3 regions of the Rossellomorea sp. NPDC077527 genome follow, and region 2 is predicted to be linked to each of the others. Evidence: predicted binding sites of a transcription regulator. Region 2 holds the regulator's gene; each other region holds the start of a gene.

Evidence for each region. The regulator Rex, encoded in region 2, represses fermentation and respiration genes when NADH is low (regulators of the CRP and FNR family bind a similar motif). The targets are predictions, from matches to a motif close to TTGTGAAATATTTCACAA.
Region 1: the regulator Rex is predicted to act here: its motif matches at 1,668-1,685, upstream of ACIGG7_RS21530 (cytochrome c oxidase subunit II).
Region 3: the regulator Rex is predicted to act here: its motif matches at 1,467-1,484, upstream of ACIGG7_RS14110 (L-lactate dehydrogenase).

Annotation. Positions count from the first base shown of each region.
Region 1 covers NZ_JBITVL010000009.1:31,035-35,162, forward strand. The annotation lists gene ACIGG7_RS21520 (chemotaxis protein CheX) at 73-522, shown strand; gene ACIGG7_RS21525 (SDR family NAD(P)-dependent oxidoreductase) at 580-1,350, opposite strand; gene ACIGG7_RS21530 (cytochrome c oxidase subunit II) at 1,924-2,400, shown strand; gene ACIGG7_RS21535 (b(o/a)3-type cytochrome-c oxidase subunit 1) at 2,401-4,047, shown strand.
Region 2 covers NZ_JBITVL010000011.1:3,495-7,622, forward strand. The annotation lists gene ACIGG7_RS22320 (ABC-F family ATP-binding cassette domain-containing protein) at 64-2,010, opposite strand; gene ACIGG7_RS22325 (redox-sensing transcriptional repressor Rex) at 2,200-2,877, shown strand; gene ACIGG7_RS22330 (twin-arginine translocase TatA/TatE family subunit) at 2,932-3,102, shown strand; gene tatC (twin-arginine translocase subunit TatC) at 3,118-3,885, shown strand; gene ACIGG7_RS22340 (YdiK family protein) at 3,901-4,110, opposite strand; gene ACIGG7_RS22345 (CPBP family intramembrane glutamic endopeptidase) at 4,107-4,128, opposite strand, start outside.
Region 3 covers NZ_JBITVL010000003.1:834,112-838,239, forward strand. The annotation lists gene ACIGG7_RS14095 (histidine phosphatase family protein) at 1-182, opposite strand, end outside; gene ACIGG7_RS14100 (tetratricopeptide repeat protein) at 211-696, opposite strand; gene ACIGG7_RS14105 (GNAT family N-acetyltransferase) at 712-1,248, opposite strand; gene ACIGG7_RS14110 (L-lactate dehydrogenase) at 1,572-2,522, shown strand; gene ACIGG7_RS14115 (hypothetical protein) at 2,613-3,077, shown strand; gene ACIGG7_RS14120 (SIMPL domain-containing protein) at 3,086-3,739, shown strand; gene ACIGG7_RS14125 (NAD(P)H-dependent oxidoreductase) at 4,031-4,128, opposite strand, start outside.

The sequences.
Region 1 (4,128 bases), on a different contig from region 2:
TTGTTAAAATACCATCCTTTATTCCTGGGTGATATGGTATGATTATAGTGACAAAATACTGGAGGAAACGACATGATTTTAACGAAAAGTGTCACAGATATACTCAATAGTTCGGTTGAAGCGATTAAGGGGGTCATTCCTTTAAACATTGACGTTTTAAAGCCGTCATTGCTGACCGAGCCGTTCAGCCAACATAAAATCGGTGTACTCATCGGCTTCACTGGTGATGTCAGAGGAAGAATGATCATCGATGGAGAAGAGGAGAGCTTTCAAGGTTTGGGAGCATCTATGTTTGGAATGCCGCTGGAAGGTGAAATGCTTGAATCTTTTGCGGGGGAACTCGGAAATATGATTGCAGGAAATCTTGCTACACTCCTTGCACATGCCGGACACTCACTGGACATCACCCCCCCTACCGTTATTGTCGGTCAATCCAAGATGTATGGGTTTGACAAAGCATTAAAACTACCCCTTACCATTGAAAATGTGGGGGATTTCCTAGTCGTTTTGATGATGGAATAGAGATTGTTCAAACAAAAGGCTAACCTGGACGTAGGTTAGCCTTTTGTCATGTAAGATTCAAAACCCATGAATTGTCATGCCACCATCTACGAATAGAGTTTGGCCGGTAACATAATTTGAAGCGTCCGATGCGAGGAACACTGCAGGCCCAACCAATTCTTTCAGTTCACCGATCCTTTTTAATGGCGTGACGTTCAGGATATCGTTTACATACTCTTCATTTTGAAGAAGTTCTTTGGTTAAGGGTGTTTTGAAATACCAGGGGCCGATGCTATTGACATTAATATTGTATTGCCCCCATTCCATTGCTAATACTTTCGTCATTTGGATCATCGCTGCTTTTGTGGAAGCATAAACCACACCGGTCCTGAGAGCGACATGACCTGCGACCGAAGCAATATTGATGATTTTCCCCTGCTTCCTTCCTTGCATATGTTTTCCCACTTCCTGGCTCATCATGAAAGCGGATTTTAAATTCGTGTCCATGATTTTTTCCCATTCGTCATCGGTTACCTCCAAGGCACTCGAACGAATATTCATCCCTGCGTTATTGATTAGAATATCAATGGTCAAATCATGGTTTTCTATGTAGGCTATCACTTTTTTAATATCCTCACGTGATGTTACATCTGTCGGGAGGATATGGGCTTTCCTTCCTAGTTTCTCGATTTCAACAGCCGTTTCTTCTAAATCAACTCTTGTCCTGGATAATAAGATCACGTCAGATCCTGCTTCGGCTAACCCGATACTCAATGCCTGTCCAATTCCGCGGCCCGCTCCAGTGACAACAGCCAATTTATCTTTTAATGAAAATGAAGGAACAAACATCCCCCCACCGCCTTTCTTTTTATTTGAATCTTCTTTATATTAGCACATGCCGCCTTCCAAAGTCTCACCGATGATCTTTTTTCCCTTGCTGGTGGTGTACCTGAATGTGTATTTTTGCTTCTACCGGCAGATGACATTGAGGACAAATCATTTTTTCTGAAAAGATCTGGCAACACTGTCTACAATAATATTTTTCCATCTGATTCTCTCCCTCCATGGTCATTCCTACACTTTATGCATCGCCTCCCTTCAAATGAACACGCACAATGGCCCAATTTCCAATCTCTTCACATTTTCTTCACAAATCTCCCCACCAAGTGTGACATTTATCACAGATTAGACGAGATGTACTCCCTTATGATAAAGGTATCAAATCAGTCTTCGCTTCATGAAAGGAATGAGTGGAATGGGAAAACCGGAATTACGTCAAAAAACTGAAGTGAAATTAAAGGATTCCAATTCATTAAAAGGTACATTTACTTCCGTTTTAGTTCTGGGAGGCTTTTTAGTCCTTACATGGCTTGGGGTATTCTTTCTATTTCTGAATCGTTTTTAATTTAAGGAGTGATTTATATGCACATGCATCGCTATGAGAAATGGTGGTTAACGTTGGGTACAGGGTCTCTTATTATTTTTTTAATCATTTTAGGAATTTCTGCTTTTCATCAGGGGCATCAGCCTCCAAGTGCGAAGGCTTATGTCAATCCGGAGCAGGTGGACCAAATCGCTCCATTCAATAAACCCGGATTAAAAAAAGTGGAAGGAAAGGCATGGGATTATGAGTTGGTGTTCGTTGCTTCTGCTTTTCTTTATACTCCTGGTGAAGTCGAAATCCCCAAGGGTTCTACACTTAAAATCATCGCCACCACCAAGGACGTCGTTCACGGATTTGAAGTGGCAGGAACCAATATCAACATGATGCTTGAACCAGGATTCGTGAGTGAATACACGACAACTCTTGATCAAGCGGGCGAGTTCCTCATTGTCTGCAATGAATATTGTGGTGTCGGACATCACACGATGAAATCTATGATAAAGGTGGTGGACTAAATGAAAACATTTGTGAGAATCGATAAAAGAGATGCCACTCTGGCAATGGCTCATATTTATGTTGGATTTGCTGCTCTCGCACTTGGTGGATTGGCAGGTCTGTTACAAGTTTTGGTCCGATCAGGCAGATTCACGTTGCCTGCAGGTATTGGGTATTATCAAGTGTTGACGGTTCACGGAGTGTTACTCGGATTAGTACTCACAACTTTCTTTATCCTTGGATTCCAGCATGCCGCCATTTCCCGGACGTCAGGGACCTATTCCGGTAAATCCCGTTTGATGGGGTGGTTAGGTTTCTGGGTCATGCTTATCGGTACAATCATGGCTGCCGTTATGATTCTATTAAATGAAGCAACCGTCCTTTATACATTTTATGCTCCATTGCAAGCACATTGGATCTTCTACTTAGGATTAACCTTTGTAGTGGTTGGAAGCTGGCTTGGCGGAGCAGGGATGATCATGAAATACGTGAGCTGGAGGAAAGAACATCCTGGGCAACCGAGTCCTTTGTTAACCTTCATGGCCATCATCAATACTGTCTTATGGATTGTTGCCACCATTGGGGTTGCAGGAACTGTTCTATTCCAACTTCTGCCTTGGTCACTTGGTTTGGTAGATAGGGTCGATGTGCTTGTCAGTCGAACATTATTCTGGTATTTCGGTCACCCTCTTGTGTATTTTTGGTTGCTGCCTGCTTATATGGCATGGTACGTCATCATTCCAAAAGTCATCGGCGGAAAAATCTTTTCAGATTCATTGGCACGACTATCCTTTATTCTGTTCCTTCTCTTCTCGATTCCAGTCGGATTCCATCATCAATTAGTAGAACCGGGAATTGATGCATACTGGAAGTTCTTGCAGGTAATTTTGACGTTTATGGTAGTCATTCCCTCCCTAATGACAGCATTCTCATTGTTTGCAACATTTGAAATGTATGGACGATCCAAGGGAGCGACTGGTTTGTTCGGATGGTTCAAGAAACTCCCATGGGGAGATGCCCGTTTTACGGTTCCTTTCATTGGAATGGTTGCATTCATTCCTGCTGGAGCCGGCGGCTTGATCAATGCTTCCAATCAAATGAATCAGGTTGTTCATAACACGATTTGGGTAACCGGACACTTTCACTTAACTCTGGCAACATCTGTCGTCTTAACGTTCTTTGGCATTGCTTATTGGCTGGTTCCTCACTTAACTGGGCGTGTTTTAACGAAAGCGATGAACAAACTGGCCATCGTCCAAGCGATTGTATGGGCTGTCGGAATGAGCATCATGTCTGGTGCCATGCACGCGGTTGGATTACTCGGTGCACCTAGGAGGTCTTCTTATTCCACTTACGGAGATGCACCTCAGGCACTTGACTGGATTCCTTATCAAATCGCACAGGCCGTCGGGGGAACCATTCTCTTCATAGGCATCATTTTAGTCCTTTATATCTTTATCAACCTGGCCTTTTTCTCACCTAAAGGGGAAGAAGAATTCCCTGTCGGAGAGCAAGCAGAAACAGCTGAGAGAACACCTATGGCCTTGGAAAACTGGAAAATATGGCTAACCATCCTGGCAGCACTCATTCTTGTAGCCTACTCTGTTCCATTCATTGACATGATCCAAAACGCTCCACCTGCATCAAAGGGATATCGTATGTGGTAACAAGAAAAGCGTAGGCGGCTCATTCAGAGGCGACAAGCATAAGACGAACCAACCGGAAAGGCGCTCTTTGCCTTTTTGGTT
Region 2 (4,128 bases):
CTGTGGATAATAATGTGGAATAAGAAAGGATTGGGGTGAAGTAGTTATCCCCAATCCTGTGGATTATTGTTCTTCTTGCAGAAGCTCTTCTAGTTCAGTCCACTCTTCCAATAAAGAATCAAGCTCTTCCTTCTCTTTGGTGAGTGATTCATTGATGTTCTGTACCTTCTCGTGATCTTGAAAGATTTCAGGATCGCAGAGCAGGTCCTCTTTTTCCTGGATGTTCTCTTCGAGTGTTTCCATGAGGCCTTCGATTTCTTCTACTCGGCGCTTTCGTTGACGTTCGAGTTTTTTCGCTTCTTTATCGATCTTATGAGACTGCTTTTGAGTCGTACCTTGAGATAAAGACGTTTCTCCTTGTTCGATACGTTCAAGTGCCGCCAATTCTTCCTGCTGTTGTAACTTTTCCACATAATAATCGTAATCGCCAAGGTATTCGGTTGACCCTTTCTTGGATAATTCTACAACCTTTGTGGCAATCCGGTTGATGAAGTAACGGTCATGGGAAACGAATAGGATCGTTCCTGGATAATCGATCAGGGCATTTTCCAACACTTCTTTGCTGTCTAAATCCAGATGGTTCGTCGGTTCATCGAGAATCAATACGTTTCCTTTTTCCATCATCATCTTGGAAAGCGCTAATCGTGCTTTTTCTCCACCGCTTAATGTGGAAACGGGCTTAAGGACATCTTCGCCTGAGAAAAGGAAGTTACCCAGGACTGTGCGAATTTCTTTCTCCATTTTCATCGGATACTCGTCCCACAGTTCATTTAAGACGGTTTTATTAGAAGACAGTTCGGCTTGTTCCTGATCATAGTAACTGATGGACACATTGGATCCGAATTTAAATGTTCCATTCAGTGGCTGGAGTTTATTCACCAATGTTTTTAAAAGCGTCGATTTCCCGATTCCGTTCGGGCCGACGAGCGCGATGCTGTCCCCTTTTTTGACAGAGAAATCAATATGAGAAGAAATTTTCTCGTCCCTACCATATCCAATGGTAAGATCCTGGACATGCAGGACGTCGTTTCCACTTGGACGTTCGATCTGGAACGCGAAGTTGGCAGATTTCTCATCTCCGAGTGGCTTGTCCATCCTATCCATACGTTCTAACTTTTTTCGACGGCTTTGAGCCATCTTGGTAGTGGAGGCACGAGCGATATTCCGTTGAATGAAGTCTTCGAGCTTGGCGACTTCCTGTTGTTGACGCTCGAACATTTTGAGATCCTTTTCATAGTCTTCTGCTTTCTGTTCAAGGTACCTACTGTAATTGCCCAGATATTTCTTGCTCCTGTTCCGTGAAATCTCATACACCTGGTTGACGACGCTGTCTAAGAAATAGCGGTCATGGGATACAATCAGGACGGCCCCTTCATAGCTTTGAAGATAGGTCTCAAGCCATGATAACGTGTCGATATCCAAATGGTTGGTCGGCTCATCAAGGATGAGGATATCGGGCTTGGTGAGAAGAAGTTTACCGAGAGCGAGACGGGTTTTCTGCCCACCGCTCAATGTGGATATCTTAGTGCCGTAATCGAAATCGGCGAAATTCAATCCGTGAAGGACGGATCGGATATCCGCTTCATACTGATATCCACCGGAGTCCTTGAAGCGTATTTGAAGTTCATCATATTCTTTCAATACTCTTTGATAGAAATCTTCTTGTTCATAAACGGAAGGGTCGGCCATCTGCTGCTCCAATGAGCGTAATGTTTTCTCCTGTTGCTGTAACTCTGCGAAGACGGTGAGCATCTCGGCCCAAATGGACAGATCAGACTCCAAGCCAGTATTCTGCGCAAGGTACCCGATGGAGACACCTTTTGGCTTTGTGATTTCACCGGCATCATAGGAAAGATGACCTGCAATAATTTTAAGAAGAGTCGATTTGCCCGCTCCATTACGGCCAACGAGGGCAACACGATCTCGGGTCTGTATTTCAAGTTTAATATTTGATAGGATATTATCTGCACCAAAGTTTTTGGTTAGTTGATTCACTTGTAGAAGAATCATGACGTTTCACCTCTATTTCATAGTGCTAGTGTACCGTATTTGAGAGGGGAACGGCAATCATTCGACTATTAATCATCATACACTTGGGATAAAATATAGTGTATGATGATAGGAGAGTTTATAAATTCTGTATGCCCGCTTTTTTGGAAGCGGTATCAGAGGGCTTGAAAAGATGTGGGGGAATACAATATGAACCAGGATACAACGAAAATTCCACAGGCAACGGCCAAGCGCCTTCCGTTATACTATCGCTTTATTAAAAATCTGTATTCATCTGGTAAGCAAAGGGTTTCATCGAAGGAATTAAGTGAAGCGGTGAAGGTCGATTCTGCTACCATCCGCAGAGATTTTTCTTATTTTGGAGCATTGGGAAAGAAGGGATACGGCTATAATGTCAATTATCTCCTCTCCTTCTTCCGCAAGACACTGGATCAGGATGCCCTTACGAAGGTAGTGCTGATCGGGGTGGGGAACCTTGGAACGGCGTTTCTTCATTATAATTTCATCAAGAATAATAATACAAAGATTGAAATGGCATTTGAAGTCGATGAAAAAAAGGTCGGCACGCAAATCAGCGATGTCCCTGTTTTTCATTTGGATGATTTAGAAGAGAAGCTTCTAGGGCATGATATTGAAGTAGCGATCCTGACAGTTCCGGCATCTTCTGCTCAGAACATCACAGATCGGTTGGTTTCTTCCAATATAAAGGGGATCTTGAATTTCACCCCAGCGAGATTGACCGTACCAGACCATATCCGCGTCCACCATATCGATTTAGCGGTTGAACTACAGTCACTCGTATACTTCTTAAAGCATTACTCTGAGGATGACACGGAAATGTCACAAGATGGAATCATAACAGAATAGAAAATCTTTCAAATGTACGTTATGATAGAATGGTAAAAGAGGAGGTGTCTCATTATGCCAGGTCCAGGTAGCCTCGTATTAATTGCAGTCGTTGCATTACTTATTTTCGGTCCTAAGAAATTACCGGAATTAGGAAAGGCAGCAGGAAATACACTGCGTGAATTTAAAAATGCAACAAAAGGCTTAGCAGATGATGAAGACGAAAAAAATAATAGTGCTAAGTAGAGTAGGATGAACGCCATGAGTCAAAGAGACATGACAGTTTATGAACATATAGGAGAATTGCAGAAACGACTCATGTTTGTAGTCGTTTTCTTCTTGTTAGCCGTTGTTGTAAGCTTTTTTCTTGCAGAGCCGCTAATCAGATACTTACAGCATGCCGATGAAGCGAAAGAGTTAACGATGAATGCCTTTCGTATCACAGATCCTCTGAAGATCTATATGGAAATGATCATGTTCATCGCTTTGATCATGACATCTCCCATCATTTTGTTCCAGGTCTGGTCTTTTGTCAGTCCAGGTTTATATGAACGGGAAAGAAAAGTGACACTTAGTTATATTCCCGTGTCCTTATTACTTTTCCTAGGTGGATTGTCATTTTCTTATTTTATTTTGTTTCCATATATCGTGAAATTCATGATGGGTTTATCAACGAATTTAAATATAGAGCAAGTGATTGGGATCAATGAATACTTTCATTTCTTGTTCCAAATCACCATTCCTTTTGGTTTTCTGTTTCAGTTACCTGTAGCCATGTTATTTCTTACACGGTTAGGGATTGTAACGCCGATGATGATGGGGAAAATGAGAAAAGCCGCATACTTTATCTTATTGGTTATCGCAGCGCTTATCACGCCCCCGGATATTGTATCTCATTTAATGGTGACTCTGCCATTATTCATATTATATGAAATCAGTATTTGGATATCCAAAATCGGCTACAAAAAGGTGTTAGAAGCAGAGCAGAAGCTTGAAATGGAACAGTTCGAGAATATAAATAAGGATTGATCAAATGATCAATCCTTATTTTTTGTTCTTTATTTGTTTTTTGATCTTGAAATGCAACATGATCATCCGTAGCCCGGAACCGAAGTCCAGGGTCGCAAGAAAGATGAGCATGTACGTGAAAAATCCCCAACCTTCATCATTCTGTACGTTTTGTACAGCGAAGTATGTGAAGAGCACACCGAGAAGGAGATAGATCACTCCTGAGAATAATGGTGATCTCCTCATAGAAATAATCCTCCAATA
Region 3 (4,128 bases), on a different contig from region 2:
TCAACGGTCTCTACAGCTCTTTTATAGGGACTGGCACAAACCACGTCGATTTTTTCATTCTTTAACCGTTCGGTAACATGGAGAGCATCCTTTTTCCCTATTTCAGAAAGGGGCCTTGTTAACTCTTCCGGCGAATACACCGAGTGGGCATGTCTGACCATATACAGATTGGTTACTGCCATATTTATCACTCCTTAATCATTGCTGCTCCTACTTCCACACCTTATTCAAACGATCGGAATAAAATAAAATCGCCTTCTTATAAGGTGCGATGTTGATATCTTCTGACGTTTCACCAATACACGTCAGGAGGAGTTCCATCGCTCGACTGTGTTCCTTCAAATTGTATAGGGTCATGGAATAAAACACCTTCAACGCTTGATTATCGGGGAATTGACCTATTCCTGTCTCCAATACCCTTTTACTAGCCTTATAGTTTCCCAATGTACGATATGTACTTCCTAACCCAAGAAAGGCCCCTTGCAAATCACTTTCATCAAGACCTAACCGGATGGCTTCCTCATAATAAGGGACGGCTCTATTTTCCATCCCCATAGCGTCATGGCTCCACGCACATTGATAATGGAGAAACCCATTTTCAGGTTCCTGCCGGATCAATGCCTTCCATAATTCAATGGAGGCTTCGTGTTTCCCTGTCTCTCTTAAGCGGATGGCTTCTTCTATTTGAGTATTCATCTTTTCCTCTCCTATTTACTCAGGTATGAACTCCATCAACCAGGCATCATGGTATTCCCCTTCATGAAGCTCATGCTCCCGAAGTATTCTTGCCTTACTGTATCCACATTTCTCATAGCAGCGGATAGCCCTTGTGTTCCACGTCATTGGATCCATCACAAGGCGATGGACCCCCTCCTTTTGAAGCAAATATTCCACAACAGTTTGAATGAGCTGGGTACCGACTCCTTTGTTCCAATACTCCGTTTCACCGATGAATTGATCTGTGCCGTAAATCACTTCATCCAGATTCGTATAGCCGTATCGAATCATCGTTTCCTCATCAAGTTGATAATATTGAAGATAACCGATTTCATTTCCTTCATACTCTACGAGACAGCTCATTACTCCCCTGTCTGAAAAGAATTTCTCCTCCACCATCTGAGGAGTGAAAGAACGATCCCTTCCTTCATAAAACTCCAAAACCGAGGGGTCCGATAACCACCTCGAAATCGTGTACTTATCCCTATCCTCTAACGGACGGACATTAAAAGCCCCACTCATAACATTCATCGTTCGCACACCTCCATCAACTCATCTTTACCTCTATACATTCATCACCCACAAGCCAAAACCCTTTTTTTGAGGGACGGACCTTGATTCCTAAGACCAGGTCCTAGGAATCAAGGTCCGTCCCTTTAAGTTTGACAAGTTTGTGAATTAATTCACAAATAGATATGATATGATACGTTTAGGAATAGAATATTGTTAGGAATCATGGTATGATTATATTGTGAAGTTTTTCACAATATGACAGCAGCTTCATTGTACTCTTCATATCCCCGACTGTTTTAACCGGAGGATGGAAAAAATTATTAACGAATAGGTGATGACAAATGACAATCAAATGCACAAACAAAGTAGCACTAATCGGTACAGGATTTGTTGGTTCCAGTTATGCCTTCGCTCTTCTCAATCAAGGAATCGCCCATGAGCTCGTAATGATTGATCTGAATAAAGAGAAGGCCGACGGAGATGCACGGGATTTGAATCACGGCCTCGCTTTTGCTTCTCCAATGAAGATTTCAGCCGGGGATTACAGTGATTGCAAAGACGCTGATTTAGTTGTCATCACTGCCGGGGCTAACCAGCAGCCAGGTGAAACACGTCTGGACCTTGTCGAGAAGAATATAAAGATATTCAAAAACATCGTAGAATCTGTCATGGCGAGCGGTTTCAACGGAATCTTCCTCGTGGCGACAAACCCAGTCGATATCTTGACGTATGCGACGTGGAAATTCTCCGGCCTGCCGAAAGAAAGGGTGATCGGTTCCGGAACGATTCTTGATACCGCAAGACTCCGCTACTTAGTGGGAGAGCATTTTGACATAGATACACGAAACATCCATGCCTACATCATGGGAGAACACGGCGACACGGAATTCCCGGTATGGAGTCATACAACCATAGGCGCAAGCCAGTTAAACGAATTGATTGACAGGAAGCAGGACAGTGTCCAAAAAGAACTCGATGACATCTTTGTGAATGTAAGGGACGCAGCCTATCACATCATCGAGCGCAAAGGGGCAACCTATTATGGCATCGCGATGGGGCTTGCCCGGATCACAAAGGCCATCTTTAATAATGAAAACAGCATCCTTACCGTTTCTGCACTCCTCGAAGGAGAATATGATCAGGATGATATCTACATTGGTGTCCCTGCCATCATCAATCGCGAGGGAATACGAAAAGTCGTCGAACTTCCCTTGAACGAGGAAGAAATGGCTCAGTTCACCCATTCAGCGGAAACATTGAAAAACGTCATGAAAAAAGCATTGGAATCGTAATTCACACACTCCTAACATCATGAATCAGACACGCACGCCCATCCCGCCTCCTCATAAGATAAAGAGAATTCTTTATGAGGAGGTTCTTCTATGTACGATCACAGATCAATATTCCCCGGCTTACCCGGTTTTCCCGGTGGAGGACAGGGATCCGGTGGAGGCTTCCCTGGCTTCCCAGGAGGTGGCCAAGGTTCCGGCGGGGGCTTCCCTGGCATTCCCGGTTTCCCAGGCGGAGGACAAGGTGCACCAAGCTCACCACCACCATCTGGCGGACAAGGCGGACAAAACCAACCACCAGGCCCACCTCCGAACTTCCAACCACAAAAAACGGCAATGCAAGGAACGCAAGGTGGACCGAGTTTGTATGCAGTAGATCCAGGTGCCATCAGAAGATGTTTATTCCGCTACACGTATATATGGCTAAGAAGAGATTCATTCTGGTTCTACCCGGTATATGTGGGACGCCGCTCCATTGCCGGATGGAGATGGATCGGATTCACCTGGGTTTACTTCGGTATCGATTTGGATAAAATTGAATCCTTTACGTGTGTGTAGGGTTCGTCATGTACTCTTATCCATACTATCGTACCACTAACACGAATGGCACCATAACTGTCAGCGGGGAGCACACACTTTATGTCGATCCGGATCAAGCCGTCGTCTCGATCGGTATTGTCACGAATGATCAAAATCTTGAAACCGCACAGAGTCAGAATCAGCAACTTTCGAGTAAAGTCGTTCAGTCCCTGCTAAACAATGGTGTCGCAAAAGAAGACATCCAGACGTCCAATTATCAAGTGTTTCCTCAATACAATTACGAGGATGGTAAACAAACGTTCAAAGGATATGAAGTCCGACAGGTATTCAGGGTGACCATCAAAACCATCGAACAAGTCGGAGAAATCATCGATGATGCAATAAAAAGCGGAGCCAATCGAGTAGAAAACATTCAATTCGTCCAGTCGGAACCGATAGAATCCTACCGACAGGCTCTCGCTTTAGCCTACCAGGAGGCATACCAAAAAGCACTCACATTATCAAGCCAGTCAAATCAACAGCTCAATCCTAAGCCAAAGTCCATTACGGAACAATCCCGACCCGTGGCCGCGCCCTATATGAACACCGCCTATCTAAAGGCAGCTGACGAAAGTACAGCCGTCCAGCCCGGCCAGATTGCCGTCACCGCCATCATTACAGTGGAATTCAGGACTCATTAAAAAAACTGCCAAAGTAGATTCCTACTGAGGCAGTTTTTTTGAGGGACGGACCTTTTGATGAAGGGGTCCTCAATAGTGCTAGTTGAATGGTTTGATCATGGCTAGATCTAGATCCCTACCCTTCATGTGGAGAAGCGGGATAGAACGATTTGCGTCGTTTATTACATAATTGCGTCATTTTAAAATTTTTTGCGTCATTTCACATGTTTTTGCGTCATTTTCTAAAGTAATTGCGTCAAATCCCATGAATAACCAAAATAACCCAACAGTCGCTCAAAAAGATCCGATCCTCTACCGGCCTCTCTTCAAATCCCCATCAACCACATAACGAGCCACTTGATCGGCAGAGATGGCGACTTCATCATCACTCAACATCCGAACTCCATGCT